DNA from 4 places in the Brevibacillus sp. NPDC003359 genome. Region 1 is predicted to be linked to each of the others. Evidence: riboswitches for the same ligand, from Rfam matches in the RefSeq annotation. Region 1 holds a riboswitch; each other region holds the start of a gene.
What was found. Region 1 has a riboswitch for cobalamin ahead of ACFYU8_RS09880 (ABC transporter substrate-binding protein). Riboswitches for the same ligand answer to the same signal wherever they lie in the genome.

Region 2: linked by a shared signal. The riboswitch ahead of nrdI (class Ib ribonucleoside-diphosphate reductase assembly flavoprotein NrdI) and the one ahead of ACFYU8_RS09880 (ABC transporter substrate-binding protein) in region 1 are both predicted to bind cobalamin.
Region 3: linked by a shared signal. The riboswitch ahead of metE (5-methyltetrahydropteroyltriglutamate--homocysteine S-methyltransferase) and the one ahead of ACFYU8_RS09880 (ABC transporter substrate-binding protein) in region 1 are both predicted to bind cobalamin.
Region 4: linked by a shared signal. The riboswitch ahead of ACFYU8_RS08490 (ABC transporter substrate-binding protein) and the one ahead of ACFYU8_RS09880 (ABC transporter substrate-binding protein) in region 1 are both predicted to bind cobalamin.

The regions. Positions count from the first base shown of each region.
Region 1 is NZ_JBIAOR010000002.1:70,431-73,845, forward strand. Features, by position in the region: gene ACFYU8_RS09875 (FecCD family ABC transporter permease) at 1-942, opposite strand, end outside; gene ACFYU8_RS09880 (ABC transporter substrate-binding protein) at 967-1,980, opposite strand; cobalamin riboswitch at 2,160-2,359, opposite strand; gene ACFYU8_RS09885 (M24 family metallopeptidase) at 2,376-3,415, opposite strand, start outside.
Region 2 is NZ_JBIAOR010000001.1:1,056,437-1,059,851, reverse strand. Features, by position in the region: gene ACFYU8_RS04640 (ACT domain-containing protein) at 1-481, shown strand, start outside; gene ACFYU8_RS04635 (alpha/beta hydrolase) at 513-1,334, opposite strand; cobalamin riboswitch at 1,505-1,702, shown strand; gene nrdI (class Ib ribonucleoside-diphosphate reductase assembly flavoprotein NrdI) at 1,864-2,223, shown strand; gene nrdE (class 1b ribonucleoside-diphosphate reductase subunit alpha) at 2,210-3,415, shown strand, end outside.
Region 3 is NZ_JBIAOR010000001.1:1,052,284-1,055,698, reverse strand. Features, by position in the region: gene nrdE (class 1b ribonucleoside-diphosphate reductase subunit alpha) at 1-141, shown strand, start outside; gene nrdF (class 1b ribonucleoside-diphosphate reductase subunit beta) at 197-1,147, shown strand; cobalamin riboswitch at 1,233-1,430, shown strand; gene metE (5-methyltetrahydropteroyltriglutamate--homocysteine S-methyltransferase) at 1,576-3,415, shown strand, end outside.
Region 4 is NZ_JBIAOR010000001.1:1,809,374-1,812,788, forward strand. Features, by position in the region: gene ACFYU8_RS08485 (FecCD family ABC transporter permease) at 1-997, opposite strand, end outside; gene ACFYU8_RS08490 (ABC transporter substrate-binding protein) at 999-1,976, opposite strand; cobalamin riboswitch at 2,133-2,281, opposite strand; gene ACFYU8_RS08495 (MBL fold metallo-hydrolase) at 2,419-3,366, opposite strand.

The sequences.
Region 1 (3,415 bases):
CCTGGCGACTACATCAACCCAGATGAGAAATATCGCGCCAAACAAAGCGCTGACAGGCAGAACACGTCGGTGATCTGAACCGACCATCACCCGGACGATATGGGGCATCATTAATCCGACAAAACCGATTGATCCCGCGATAGAAACGATTACGCCCGTCAGCAAGGCCGTGATCACCAGGAGAAACTTGCGGAACTGCACCGTATTAACCCCCAATGTCCCTGCTGATTCCTCGCCCATCAGCATCGCATTAAGCGAACGATACTGAGCCATTAATACAATCAGACAAATAACCACAATCAACGAAGGAATGGTCAGATACTCCCATTTACCGCCAGCCAGACTGCCACTTAACCAGAACAGGACGGTACCAATCCCGTGTTCATTCGGCGCCGAAAAAACAAGGAGACTGGTGAGCGCCGACAAGATCGCAGATATCGCAATTCCAGCCATAAGCAGGCGTACTGTTGAATTTTGCCCACCGATACGGGATAGCGTAAAAATGAGAATAATCGACACAAGCGAGCCTGTAAAAGCACCAAAGGATAGCGCGTACTGCCCGTACATACTAAATGCACCGAATATAATGACCGAGGTAGCTCCAACCGAAGCACCTGAAGATACACCTAACACGTACGGGTCAGCCAGGGAGTTGCGTACCAAGGACTGGATCGCTACTCCCACGACAGATAGACCTGCACCAACAATCGCTCCCAAGAGCACACGCGGAAAGCGGATATCCCAAATGATAGTCTGCTCCCCTTTGGACCAGTCTACCTCAATCCATTCGGTGAACATCGGGATTTTCGACAAAGCAATTTTCCATACTGTGGTCGGTCTGATCTCAACCGAGCCCAATGTAATTGCAAACGTAATCGAGAGAAAGAGCCCGATCAGTAAAGTAATGATGATATAGGGTAATTTAATCTGCTGCAGTGCCATTCCCTCCCTTTAAAGGGGCGTACTTTATTTGAAGCTATCCGGATAGAGACCTTCCGCCAAAATTTTCAGCGCAATCGGTGCTCGAACGCCCTCAGAAGCAGCAGACAATGGCAATACGATCAGGTGTTGATTTTTAATAGCCGGTATATCTGCCAATTCCTTTTTGTTCAAAAGAAAACTGCGTTTTTGATCAACTGTTCTGTCACCGTAGTCTACGATAATAATGACGTCTGGATTGCGACTCAATACTTCTTCCCAGCTAACTTCTGCCCAACCCTTTTGAATGTCGTCAAAAATATTTTTGCCACCCGCTGTTTTGATTAAGGACGTCATGTAATTGTTTGCTGCTGTAAATGGTTTATCTTCCCCATTGTCGTACACGAACACCTTGAGCGGCTTGTCCACTTTACCTATTTTACTAATGGTTTGATCCATTTCACTCTTCATTTTGTTGATCAAATCATTGGCTTTGTCTTCCACACGGAAAATGCGTCCAATGTTCGTAATGTCCGCAAATACATCGTCAATTGTCGGGCCAGGCATCGTAGATGACGCTTGCAGATACGATTTGATGCCGACCTTTTCCAAATCCTGCATCGATCCTACGCCCTTTTCACCGAATCCGCTTTTCCATCCAGCGTACACGAAGTCTGGGTTCGCTGCCATCAACACTTCTTTGGTTGGATACTTGTCAGACAGTACCGGAACCTTATCGTAATCTGCTTTCAACTCCGGAAGAATTTTATCGTCTAGGTAAGCGGTTCCGACCATTTTATCAGCGAGGCCCAATGCCAGCATAATTTCGGTGACGTGTTGGTTCAATGTCACTGCACGCTCAGGTGCTGTTGGATAAGTCATATCGATGCCATTATTGACGAGCGTTACAGGATTACTCTCTGCTGTTGGTGCAGCTGTTTGTTCTGTTTTGACTGGAGCCTGTGTTGTCGTAGTGGAGCCGCATGCCGAAACCAAAAGCATAGCAGCTGTCATGATGCCGAAACCTAGTCCTTTCATTACTATGTTTTTTCTGTTTGTCATAAACATCTGTAATCCCCTTTTCTGTATGTAATGATGACGTGATCCCAAATGCTCCCACAAAAAAAGCACCCCCCCATACTCAATCGGGAGGTGCACGACAAACATAGACACAGCTATGTGCAGGCACAAGGGCGCCCTTTCATAGACTGCTTCCACATCTGCCCCATCCTCGTGGGTCGATTGTATATGATCGCATGGCAGGTCTCCTGGCTTACGGATCAACACCCCCAGCTACCTTCCCATTTTTTGTCTCGCAAAAAACAGTGGCTATTCGCTAGGCGCTCCTCGTTACAGTGGCGGGACCGCGCCGGTTTCTCACCGGACTTCCCTTTTAAGCTGATGGCATATGCCATCTAGCACCATTCGATACTTATTCAATTGTTGCGATTCATCCATCAGTTGATAGAAGTCAGTTTTTTCGGGAACTGCGTCAAGATTTCAACGCCCGTTTCTGTAACCAATACATCGTCTTCAATCCGTACGCCGCCAATACCTGGCAGATAGATTCCCGGCTCGATCGTAAAGACCATCCCTGGACGAAGCACTTCTTGGTTCTGGCTGTGAACAGATGGATATTCATGGACATCCATGCCAAGTCCATGCCCAAGACGGTGCATGAAGTATTCACCGTAACCTTTTGCAGTAATGACATCGCGAGCGGTTTTATCCAAATGCGCAAAAGTCACACCTGGACGAATCTCAGCAATTGCCGCTTCATTGGCAGCCAATACCGTCTCGTAAATTTCTTGAAGCTGGGCACTAATCTCGCCTACAGCAAAGGTACGAGTAATATCGGATACATATCCGTTCGCTGCTACTCCGATATCAAACAAAAGCAAGTCGCCTTCTTGAACCTGGCGCGTTCCTGGTTTTCCGTGTGGCAGTGCCGACTTCTCCCCTGCCAATACCATGGACGTAAAGGATGGACCTTCCGCACCCAAGCGCTTCATCTGGAATTCCAGCTCAGCTACGATCTCTGTCTCGGTCATGCCTGTCTTAACTTTTTTCAACGTCTCCCGCAAGGAATCCTCGACCAATTGAACGGCGTGCTTCAAACGATCTACTTCATCTGCAGATTTAATCAAACGCATTTCACGCAGCGGCTCTTCTACATCCACATAGCTCGACGCCAGAACAACTTGTCCAAGTGCTTCATAGCGCTCGACAGTCATATGACTTTTTTCAATGCCGAGCTTCGTCAAGTTGGCTGGCAACACTTGCTTGAGGATTTCATACGGGTTTTGGATATCGGTATGTGTATGGATATCTTGAACGAACGAAGCCTCTGCTGCTGCCTCACGATCAAGAGCAGGTACAATTAAGGAAGGTTTTCCCTCAGCAGGAATAACGAGACCCATAAAACGTTCATGCGGGTCTGTAAAAAATCCGGTCAAATAGTATACGTGCTTGGGAGAGGTAATCAACACCGCGTTCA
Region 2 (3,415 bases), on a different contig from region 1:
TGAACTGATTCGAAGACTCGAGTCAGAGCTAGCGGGTGCACAATTAAGTATTCTTGCTCATGAAAATAAAGAGGCAATCGCAACACTGCTAGTGGAAGGACTCGGGACGAAGGTTTCTGTCCAACATAGCTCCGGCGAATATGCGAATCATTTGGCGGTTTTGCGGGTAGGACCGAACAAGTACACCTTTGCGCAAGACTGGAGAGAAGTGTACATCAGTGAAATCAATTACTGCGCGTGTCGCATACCTCCAGGGGCTCATGGATTGTTGGTCCACCATATCGATTATCCGGGCGTGATTTATGATGTCTCACGAAAATTGGCCGATCATCAAATCAATGTATCTAAGTTGAATGTATCGCGCGAGCAAAAAGGGAAGAATGCCCTGCTTATCTCTGTGACCGATGAAGAGATTACACCGACGATTGTATCTGCCATCGAAGAGCTACCCAAAATCACCAAAGTGCTATCTCTACAGTAAGCGAATCATGATAAACAAAAACTGCCCGTTTTTAGCGGGCAGTTTTTTTCGTAGCGAATGTAAGTCCTTGGCTAATTAAGACTGGCAAAACGGACGAATGATTTTCGTCGGCAAATTCTTTAAAGGAAGCTTTGATTTGACCGTTGCCCATGGAGGACAATCGTTCGACCATCGCCAGAGATTTTTCTTTGACAAAGAATCGGCCATCGTTTTCCAATTCCCCAATGGTGAGAAGCGCATGGACGTCGAGGTCATCGGTCAGCAGGGTCGGTAATTGACTCTCCTTCGCAAGCAGTACGCTCTCATTCCAGTGGATGGAAGGACTGCCCGCAATATACCGTTGAAAAGCATGTGGTCTCGACAAAAGTACATGCAAGACAAACAAGCCACCTAGCGAATGGCCAAAAATCGCTTGCTGTGTCCGATCGATGGGGAAGTCGTTTTCGATGCTAGGCTTGAGCTCCTCCTCCAAAAAGGCGAGGAACTGCTCTGCTCCTCCCATCTGAGGCCACTCCGCCCCTCTTGGGTTGCCAGGTAGCTCCGAGGTGGGAACCTCATACGTGTAATCAAAGAAACGGGCAGGATGGAACGGCCCGTCTGTTGGATATCCAATCCCGACGACGATAGCAGGATACACGCCGGTTCGTTCAGGGCCGCGTGATTGTATCCGTATCGCTTCTGTCATAGTTGCAAAAAGAGAATTGCCATCTAACAAATATATGACGGGAAAGCCTGATTCCGGAGGGGAATCGGCAGGTATACTTACGAAAATGTGATAGTCACGCTCTTGATACGTCATGATTTTACTGTACGATCGAGGAATGACAACAGGTTGATAGTCAGTGCTTTTCATGAGGGCTACACTCCAATCTCTCCATGGCTAACCAACACGCACAAAATCTATTATATGGACGAAAACCAGAGATTGGCAATAGCCGAAAAACGAGAATAGTTAGTTTTCGAAAAGAGCGCATACTGAGCTTGACTCCTACGATATATTGAGGTAAAGTAAGTTTTACCAACTACATATTGATGCGGTAAGGTGTTTACCAGCCAGATTTGGTAGACTTAATAGGGAAGTCGGTGTGAATCCGACGCGGTCCCGCCACTGTAATGAGAGAGTTCCATTTGCGAATAATGCCACTGATCATGAAGGATCGGGAAGGTGAAAATGGAGCGATGATCCAGAGCCAGGAGACCTGCCTAACCGCTTACACTGTTTAACCTACGGGAGATAGGGAAGTGTTCGAGCGCTCAATTCGCATTGGCGAATTGCTAGATGGAAGTCATCACGCGCATTCGGCATGTAAACGTCGGATGCGCTTTTACTTTGGCTAAATATCATACATACAGAGTAAAAATAGCAGGATAGGATGAGGGACATGTTAATCGCTTATGATTCAAAAACAGGAAACGTCCGAAGATTCGTCAACAAAATTAATTTGCCACATGTGGAAATTGATCAAGATATGGTGTTGGACGAGCCATTCATTTTGATTACGTACACGACGGGATTCGGACAAGTGCCGGAGACGGTGGCGACTTTCCTGAAGCGAAATCATGTCCATCTGCGCGGGGTATCCGCCAGCGGGAACCGCAACTGGGGAGCTAGCTTTGCCAAAAGTGCGGATACGATCGCGAGCGAATATGGTGTTCCGGTGATTTCTAAATTTGAACTGTCCGGTACCGGCCGGGATGTGGAACAATTTACGAGTGGGGTGGCAGCAATTGCGGCATATTGAATTGAACAACGAACTGATGCAGCGTGGCAACGACGGATTTTACCAACTGGAAAAGGATCGGGAAGCGGTTGCGGTCTTCATGGAAGAAGTGCAGTCCAACACGATGACCTTTGGCAGTGTCAAAGAACGAATGGACTATTTGATCGAGAATGATTTCTATGAAAACGTCTATGAAACTTACACTGTTGAACAGGTCGATGAAGTTTTCCGTTTGGCCTATGACGCTGATTTTCAATTTGCTTCGTACATGGCTATCTCCAAATTTTATAAAGATTACGCCTTGAAAACGAACGATAAATCAATGTATTTGGAGCAGTATCCAGACCGGGTGGCCGTAGTGGCACTGTCCCTTGGACAAGGTAACTTTGAGCTCGCTAAGCGTTTAACGGTTTCCATGATGGATCAACGCTTGCAGCCGGCTACACCAACGTTCCTGAACGCAGGTAAAAGCCGCCGTGGAGAAATGGTCTCCTGCTTCCTGCTCGAAATGGATGATTCCCTGAACTCTATCAACTTTATTTTGGGAACTTGTATGCAGCTATCCAAAATTGGCGGCGGTGTAGCTGTGAACCTGTCCAAGCTTCGCGGACGAGGAGAGCCGATTAAAGGCGTCGAGGGCGCAGCAAAAGGTGTCATGCCAGTTCTCAAGCTGTTGGAAGATGCGTTTTCCTACGCGGATCAAATGGGACAACGCAAAGGCTCAGGTGCAGCGTACTACAACATCTTCGGCTGGGATATCAACGAGTTTCTCGATTGCAAAAAAATCAATGCAGATGAAAAAGCACGCATCAAAACGTTGTCCATCGGCCTGATCGTACCAAACGTTTTCTACAAGCTGGCTGAGGAAAATAAGCCATTGACTGTGTTTGCTCCGTACTCCGTGTACAAAGAATACGGCGTGCATCTGGATGATATGGACCTCGATGACATGTACGAGGAGCTCTTGGCAAACGATCGCATCAAGAAAAAGACAGTGATGAGCGCACGCGAGATGTTGACCAAAATCGCGATGATCCAAATGGAATCGGGCTATCCGTACATCATGAACAAAACGAATGCGAACAACAACCATGCGCTGAAAGATCTCGGATCGGTGAAAATGTCCAACCTGTGCACGGAGATCTTCCAGCTACAGGAAACTTCGACGATTGCCAATTACGGCGAAATGGATATCATCCGTCGAGATATTAGC
Region 3 (3,415 bases), on a different contig from region 1:
GTGTTGCACGTGAATAGCAATATCTCAACTAGAGAACTGGCTCGCTATTACATTTACGCAGCGAAAAAAGGTCTGAAGTCGCTCTACTATACGCGTACGAAGCATTTGACTGTAGAAGAGTGCATTAGCTGCGCAGTTTAGGGAAATCGATTCTTCAAAGGAACAGCATCAAGCAAAAAGAGAAGAGGAACGCCATATGAAAGCAGTCAATTGGAACAGGCCGGACGACGATTTTACGATGACGTTTTGGAATCAAAACATCATGCAGTTCTGGACGGATGATGAGATTCCCCTGTCAGATGACAAGATGTCCTGGATGGAGCTCAGTGCAACTGAACGGGATACGTATAAAAAAGTATTGGGCGGCCTCACCTTGCTGGACACGATTCAGGGTGGGGTAGGGATGCCGAAGATCATGGAGCATGTCGATGGACTACAAAGAAAAGCGGTTCTCGCCTTCATGGGCATGATGGAGCAAATCCATGCCAAATCGTACAGCAGTATTTTTACCACGCTGGCATCGACTGAAGAGATTGATGGTATTTTTTCGTGGGTAGAAAACAATCCCCATCTGCAAAAGAAAGCGGCCCTCATCTCTAAACGCTATCAGGAAATCGAGAAACCGAAAGACTTGTATATGGCGATGGTAGCGTCCGTCTTCCTGGAAAGCTATCTGTTTTACAGCGGCTTCTTCTATCCGCTCTATTTGGCTGGTCAAGGCAAGATGACAAGTAGCGGGGAAATCATCGACCTGATTGTTCGCGACGAGAGCATTCATGGACTCTATGTCGGCGTTCTCGCCCAAGAAGTATATCAGAGTCTGACTGTGGTAGAGCAGACCGCAGCAAAAGAGGAGCTGTATGCCCTTTTGCATGAGCTGCAAGAAAATGAAGAGGCCTATACGACTTCGTTATATACGCAAGTCGGATTAGCTGACGAGGTACATGCCTACGTGCGCTACAACGCGAACAAGGCGTTGATGAATCTGGGTCTCGATCCGCTTTTCCCGGAGGAAGATGTGAATCCGATCGTACTGAACGGCATTCGCACACAGACGAAGCAGCACGACTTCTTCTCGAAAAAAGGAAATGGCTATGTCCGCACTTTGAACGTAGAGCCATTGACGGATGACGATTTTCGTTTTTAGTATGACAAAAATTGGATTCTGTGTTACTGTATGAAAAGAATGTTGCCTTGCTAGTTTTTAGGGGCATTTCACATAACCTTACAACTTCATAGGAGTGGGAACAGGTTCTTTGGTCAGGAAGAATGGCCAAGGATGAAAAGGGAAGTCGGTGAGAATCCGACACGGTCCCGCCACTGTATGAGGGGAGTCAGCACATTTATCGCCACTGATCCAAACGGATTGGGAAGGCATGTGCAGATGATGATCCCAAAGTCAGGAGACCTGCCTGTTTCGACGACACTGCTTAACCTACGGGAGATAGGGAGGTGTTAGGATGCTGTGATCTCAGTGCTTATTTGGCATTTCTAACGTTCTTTTTGATCGTTGGAGATGCCTTTTTTATTGGGCGGATTCAAGACAAGATCGAATAAAGAATGGAGAGGAAGCTCATGAAAAGCAGCAATTTGGGATATCCACGGATCGGGGAGAACCGTGAGTGGAAAAAGGCATTGGAAGCATTTTGGGCAGGCGCCACCGATGAGGAGAGCCTCGTTCAGCAAATGGAGCAAATTCGTCTCCAAAACCTGTTGCGTCAGCAGGAAAAAGGGGGTGAACTGATCCCTGTGGGTGACTTTACGTACTACGATCACATGCTGGATATGGCTGTGATGTTTGGAATGGTCCCCCAGCGTTATGAATACGAGGGAGGCCCGGTTTCCTTACGCACTTACTTTGCTATGGCTCGCGGTTCGAAGGAAGCGGTAGCCAGCGAAATGACGAAATGGTTTAACACGAACTATCATTATATCGTTCCGGAGTTCGGTGAACGACAACCAGCCATAACGGAAAACAAGCCTCTCCAGGCATATTTGGAGGCCAAAGAAAAGCTCGGCATCATCGGAAAGCCTGTCATGGTAGGCCCGTATACGTTTGTCAAATTGTCCAAAGGATATGAGAAAAACGAATTTGAGTGCGTCATGGATCAACTTGTTCCACTCTACATAGATGTTCTCCGGGAGTTGGAGCTGCATGGCGTGGAATGGGTGCAAATCGATGAGCCTGCATTTGTACGGGATGTCTCGGACCATGATCGCGCCATCATCAAACGTATCTATGCGCAAATCGGTCAAGCACTACCGCATCTACAGTGCATGCTGCAAACCTATTTTGAAGCGGTGGATTGGTACGAGGAGCTGGTTTCCTTACCGGTAAAAGGAATCGGTCTAGATTTTGTACACGGAGCGAAGCGCAATCTGGCCAATCTGAAAACACAAGGGTTTCCAGCAGACAAGATTCTCGCGGCGGGAATCATCGACGGTCGAAACATATGGCGTGCGTCTATCGAGGAGAAATGGGAGCTGGTCAAAGAATTAACTGAGATCGTACCACTCGAAAAGCTGTGGCTGCAACCGTCCAGTAGTTTGTTGCATGTACCTGTATCGGTTGAAGCAGAGAGCGACTTGCCAGAGGAAGTCATGCCTGCATTGGCGTTTGCCGACGAAAAGCTGGGGGAAGTACAGTTCTTAGTCCAAGGATTCCGATATGGAAAATATGTGATTTCAAAAGAGATCGCCCAAAATGAAGCGAACTTGCTCAAGGTGGCACTCTCCCCAGCAAGGAATCGGCAGGAAGTGAAGAAGACTTTACGTCAACTGGCTGCTGAAAAACCTGAAAGAAGTGTTCCTTATCTCGAACGTCGAGAGATTCAACAAAAGATGTGGAAGCTACCACTATTGCCAACGACTACAATCGGAAGCTTCCCACAGACGGCGGAGGTTCGCCACGCCCGACAACAGTTTAAAAAAGGTAACTGGACAGTGGAGCAATACGATGCTTTCATTCAGGCGCAAATCAAGGAATGGATTGATATACAAGAAGAGCTTGGTCTGGATGTGCTCGTCCATGGGGAGTTCGAACGAACCGATATGGTGGAATATTTTGGCGAAAAGCTCGATGGCTTTTTGTTCACGAAAAACGGCTGGGTGCAGTCGTATGGCTCGCGTTGCGTGAAGCCACCTATTATTTACGGAGATGTGGAGTTTGTGGCACCGATGACGGTCAAGGAAAGTGTGTATGCAAAATCATTGACCGCCAAACCAATGAAGGGTATGTTAACTGGCCCAGCAACGATTCTGAATTGGTCGTTTGCTCGAGTCGATGTCTCCAGACAAGAAGTGTGCGAACAAATCGCGTTGGCATTACGAAAAGAAGTAGAAGCCTTGGAAGAAGCGGGGATTCACATGATTCAAGTCGATGAACCAGCACTGCGCGAAGGATTACCGCTCAAAA
Region 4 (3,415 bases), on a different contig from region 1:
CGAAAAACGGGGCTCCCAGAAATGCTGTTACGACACCGAGCGGGATTTCCGTTGGACTCAGCAGCATTCTGGCAAGTGTGTCGGCCCACAGCACATAAATACCGCCGCAGATCGCAGCCATCGGCAGTAAAATACGGTAGTCAGGACCAACCAGCAATCGGACGAGATGCGGTACCACCAGACCAACGAACCCGATAATTCCCGCGATAGAAACCGCCGCTGCAGTCAGGAGGGTCGAGACAACCAGAACCACCAGCTTCGTTCGATCAACATGGACGCCGAGATGCGCAGCCTGCCGCTCCCCCAAAGCAAATAGGTTCAAGGAGCGCGCATAGCTCACGAGCACCGTTCCCCCTATGACCAAGTACGGAATCAAAACATACGTGAAGGCCCAACCGCGAAATGACAGACTCCCCATAAGCCAGAATACAATCTCATTCACGGTCTGATCGGATAGCGACACCATAAAGGAAACGAGCGAGCCAAGAAAAGCCTGCACCACTACACCAGACAAAATTAAGGTCTCCGTTTGTAGCTTTCCTTGCGTGTTCGCGAGGCCCAGTACGATCCATAAACTGAGCAGTCCGGTAAGAAAAGCGACGACAGGCGTGCTCCATGCACCCAAAAAGGTGATTTGCAAGCCAAAAAGGATCAAGAAGGCTGCCCCGACAGCAGAACCCGATGCCACGCCCATCGTAAAAGGATCTGCTAGTGGATTGCGCAAAACTCCCTGAAAGCCCGCTCCCGCAAGTGACAAGCAGGCACCAATCAAGACAGCCAATACAACGCGTGGAAAACGAACCTTCATAACAATTTGCTCAGAAGACTCCGGCCACGTTACTGTGATCCACTCAGACAAACCCGGGATCTGATGGAGCAGGATGAGCCATACTTGCGAAATGGGTAGGTGTGCCGCTCCCATCGAGATACTGATGACTATCGATGCCAGAAGGACGAGACAGCTTACTCCTCCCCATACGAACAATCTCTTCTTCATTTTATTTCACCAAGTCAGGGTAAATCGCCTTGGCAACTTCGATCAAGCCTTGTGTAATACGCGGACCAGGACGGGAAAGAATATTTTGGTCCATGCCAAAGATTTGTTTCTCACGGATCGCCTTCATCTTATCCCAGCCATTGCGATTCGCGATCATATCCTCCAGCTTGACGCCAGTCTTTTCATCGGTAATGCCGCTCGCGTACAAAATGACGTCTGGGTCGTTTTGCAAAATCTTTTCCTCACTGATCGGATTCCAGCCCTCGGTGTCAGACGCAATGTTTGTCGCTCCAGCCAGTGTGATGAGCTCATCCATGAACTCGCCTTTACCGACTGTCCAGCCTGGGGAAAATTCCAAGTATACCTTTTTCTTCTCTTCCGGTTTTACATTTTTCACTGCTTCTTGAACGTACGCGATGTCTTTCTTCATTTGCGCCACGACTTTTTCGGCTTGTTCTTGCTTGTTGGTAATAACTCCCATCGCCAAAATGTTGTTCAGGATGTCATCCATCTTTGTCGGATGGGTAATATAGACAGGCATTCCGAGAGATTTTAGTTTGTCTGCGACTGGCTTCTCCATCGAAATCCCGCCGATGACCATATCTGGAGTCTGAGCGAGAATGGCTTCTTCATTCGGTTTGACGACTCCGCCAATTTTTGGTTTCGCCTTCGCCGCATCTGGATAATCGTCATAATCTGAAACCGCTACGATCCGTTCTGCCAAGCCTAAGGCGAACAAAATCTCTGTCTCGGCAGGTGATGTCGAGACGATTCGCTCAGGGGCTTTTGCAAAGGTCACTTCTTTTCCTGTCGCATCCGTGACGGTCAATGGATACGTTGTTTGTTTGGCAGGCTGCACGGCCGCGTTCTCTTGCGGTGCGCTTGTTTGCCCACCTGGTGCCGGTTGACTGTTACCCGCACAACCTGCGAGACTCGCTGCAACCAATAGTGGGATCATGAATCGCAATGAACGTTTCATATAGTAAACTTCCTTTCTGCATGTCTGATTGACTGTCATTTCCCATAAAAAAATCGACCCTTGCTTCCGTTCGGAAATCAAAGGGTCGGCACTTCAGGGCAAACAGACTTAATGGTCTGCTTCCTGAAATAGGCCGATCCTTTCCGCGAAGGCAACAGGCACTAAAACAAACAGGCAGGTCTCCTGGCTTACGGCTGAGGAATAAACCGCTTTACAGTGGCGGGACCGCGTCGGATTTTCACCGACTTCCCTTTTCACCCGGTCTTCTGGTATAAAGACGAGGCACCTGTTTGCTGTTACGTTTGAAATTGTTACAGTCCATGACTCATCCTACATCATAGCACTCCTTGGATGAAAAAAGAATGACAAACACTCTGTGAACGCCATCTTGCTTCCTAAAAATGAAAAACGCCTGAACAAAAGGTTCAGGCAATTGTAACGCTTATTTCCCTCGTTTCTGCAAATAATCTAGAATGCCCATGGAGCATACTTGCAAATCGAGCTTGAGCACTTCGAAAACATCGTGATCACTGTTGATGCCTTGTGACTGTAGATGATCAGCGACTCGTTCAAATAACTTATGAGACAGCTCATCGTATGTTTGTCCAGCAGCAAGCGCTGACTTTCCTTCCGCTACAAACACGGGGAGCCACTCATGTAATTGGCGGTACGCGTCATCTACCTGCTCTGACATCCCAAAATGACCAAAGTAAATGCGACTCAGCTTGCGAGCTTCATAACGTCTTAGAGAAGCTAACACGGCCTCCGGGTCAAACTGATTCGGGGAAGTCGATGGTAGCACGAGGTGTATGCCATCCTTTTTAAGCTGTGGATAGAGAACGCCTGCCGTATCACCTGTGAACATGCCACGGCTTACTGGATCATAGATGCTGAAGTGATGATTGGCGTGACCTGGCGAATCCAGAAACTCCAACACGCAATTCTCTCCGATCTTTAGTGTATCTCCATCCCCGCGAATCAAAATCCGATCTTTGGGAACAGCCTCAATCGGATCAAACAAACGATCAAAATCATCATGATAAACGGCTCTCGCCCCTGTAATCAGTCGACTCGGATCTACGAGATGTCGTGCACCTTTTGGATGGACAACGACCTTTGCATTCGGGCAATCCTTCAGAAACAGTCCGGCTCCTCCCGCATGATCCAAGTGAATGTGCGTCACGATGATGTATTTTACTTGTTCCGTCGTATAACCGAGCTTGGCGAGACCGGCCTTGATATAAGGAACGGAGGGGCTTGGCCCTGTTTCTACCAATGTGAGCTCGTCTTCCGCGATCACATATGTCCCCGTACGTTCCGCCCAGCCCATATCGAAACCGTCTATTAAATGGATGCGTTCCCCTAAATAGATTGGCTGTGTTGCTTGCATGTAAATACTCCTCCTTTTCAAAAGTCCGAGTTGCCATTATATTGCAGGA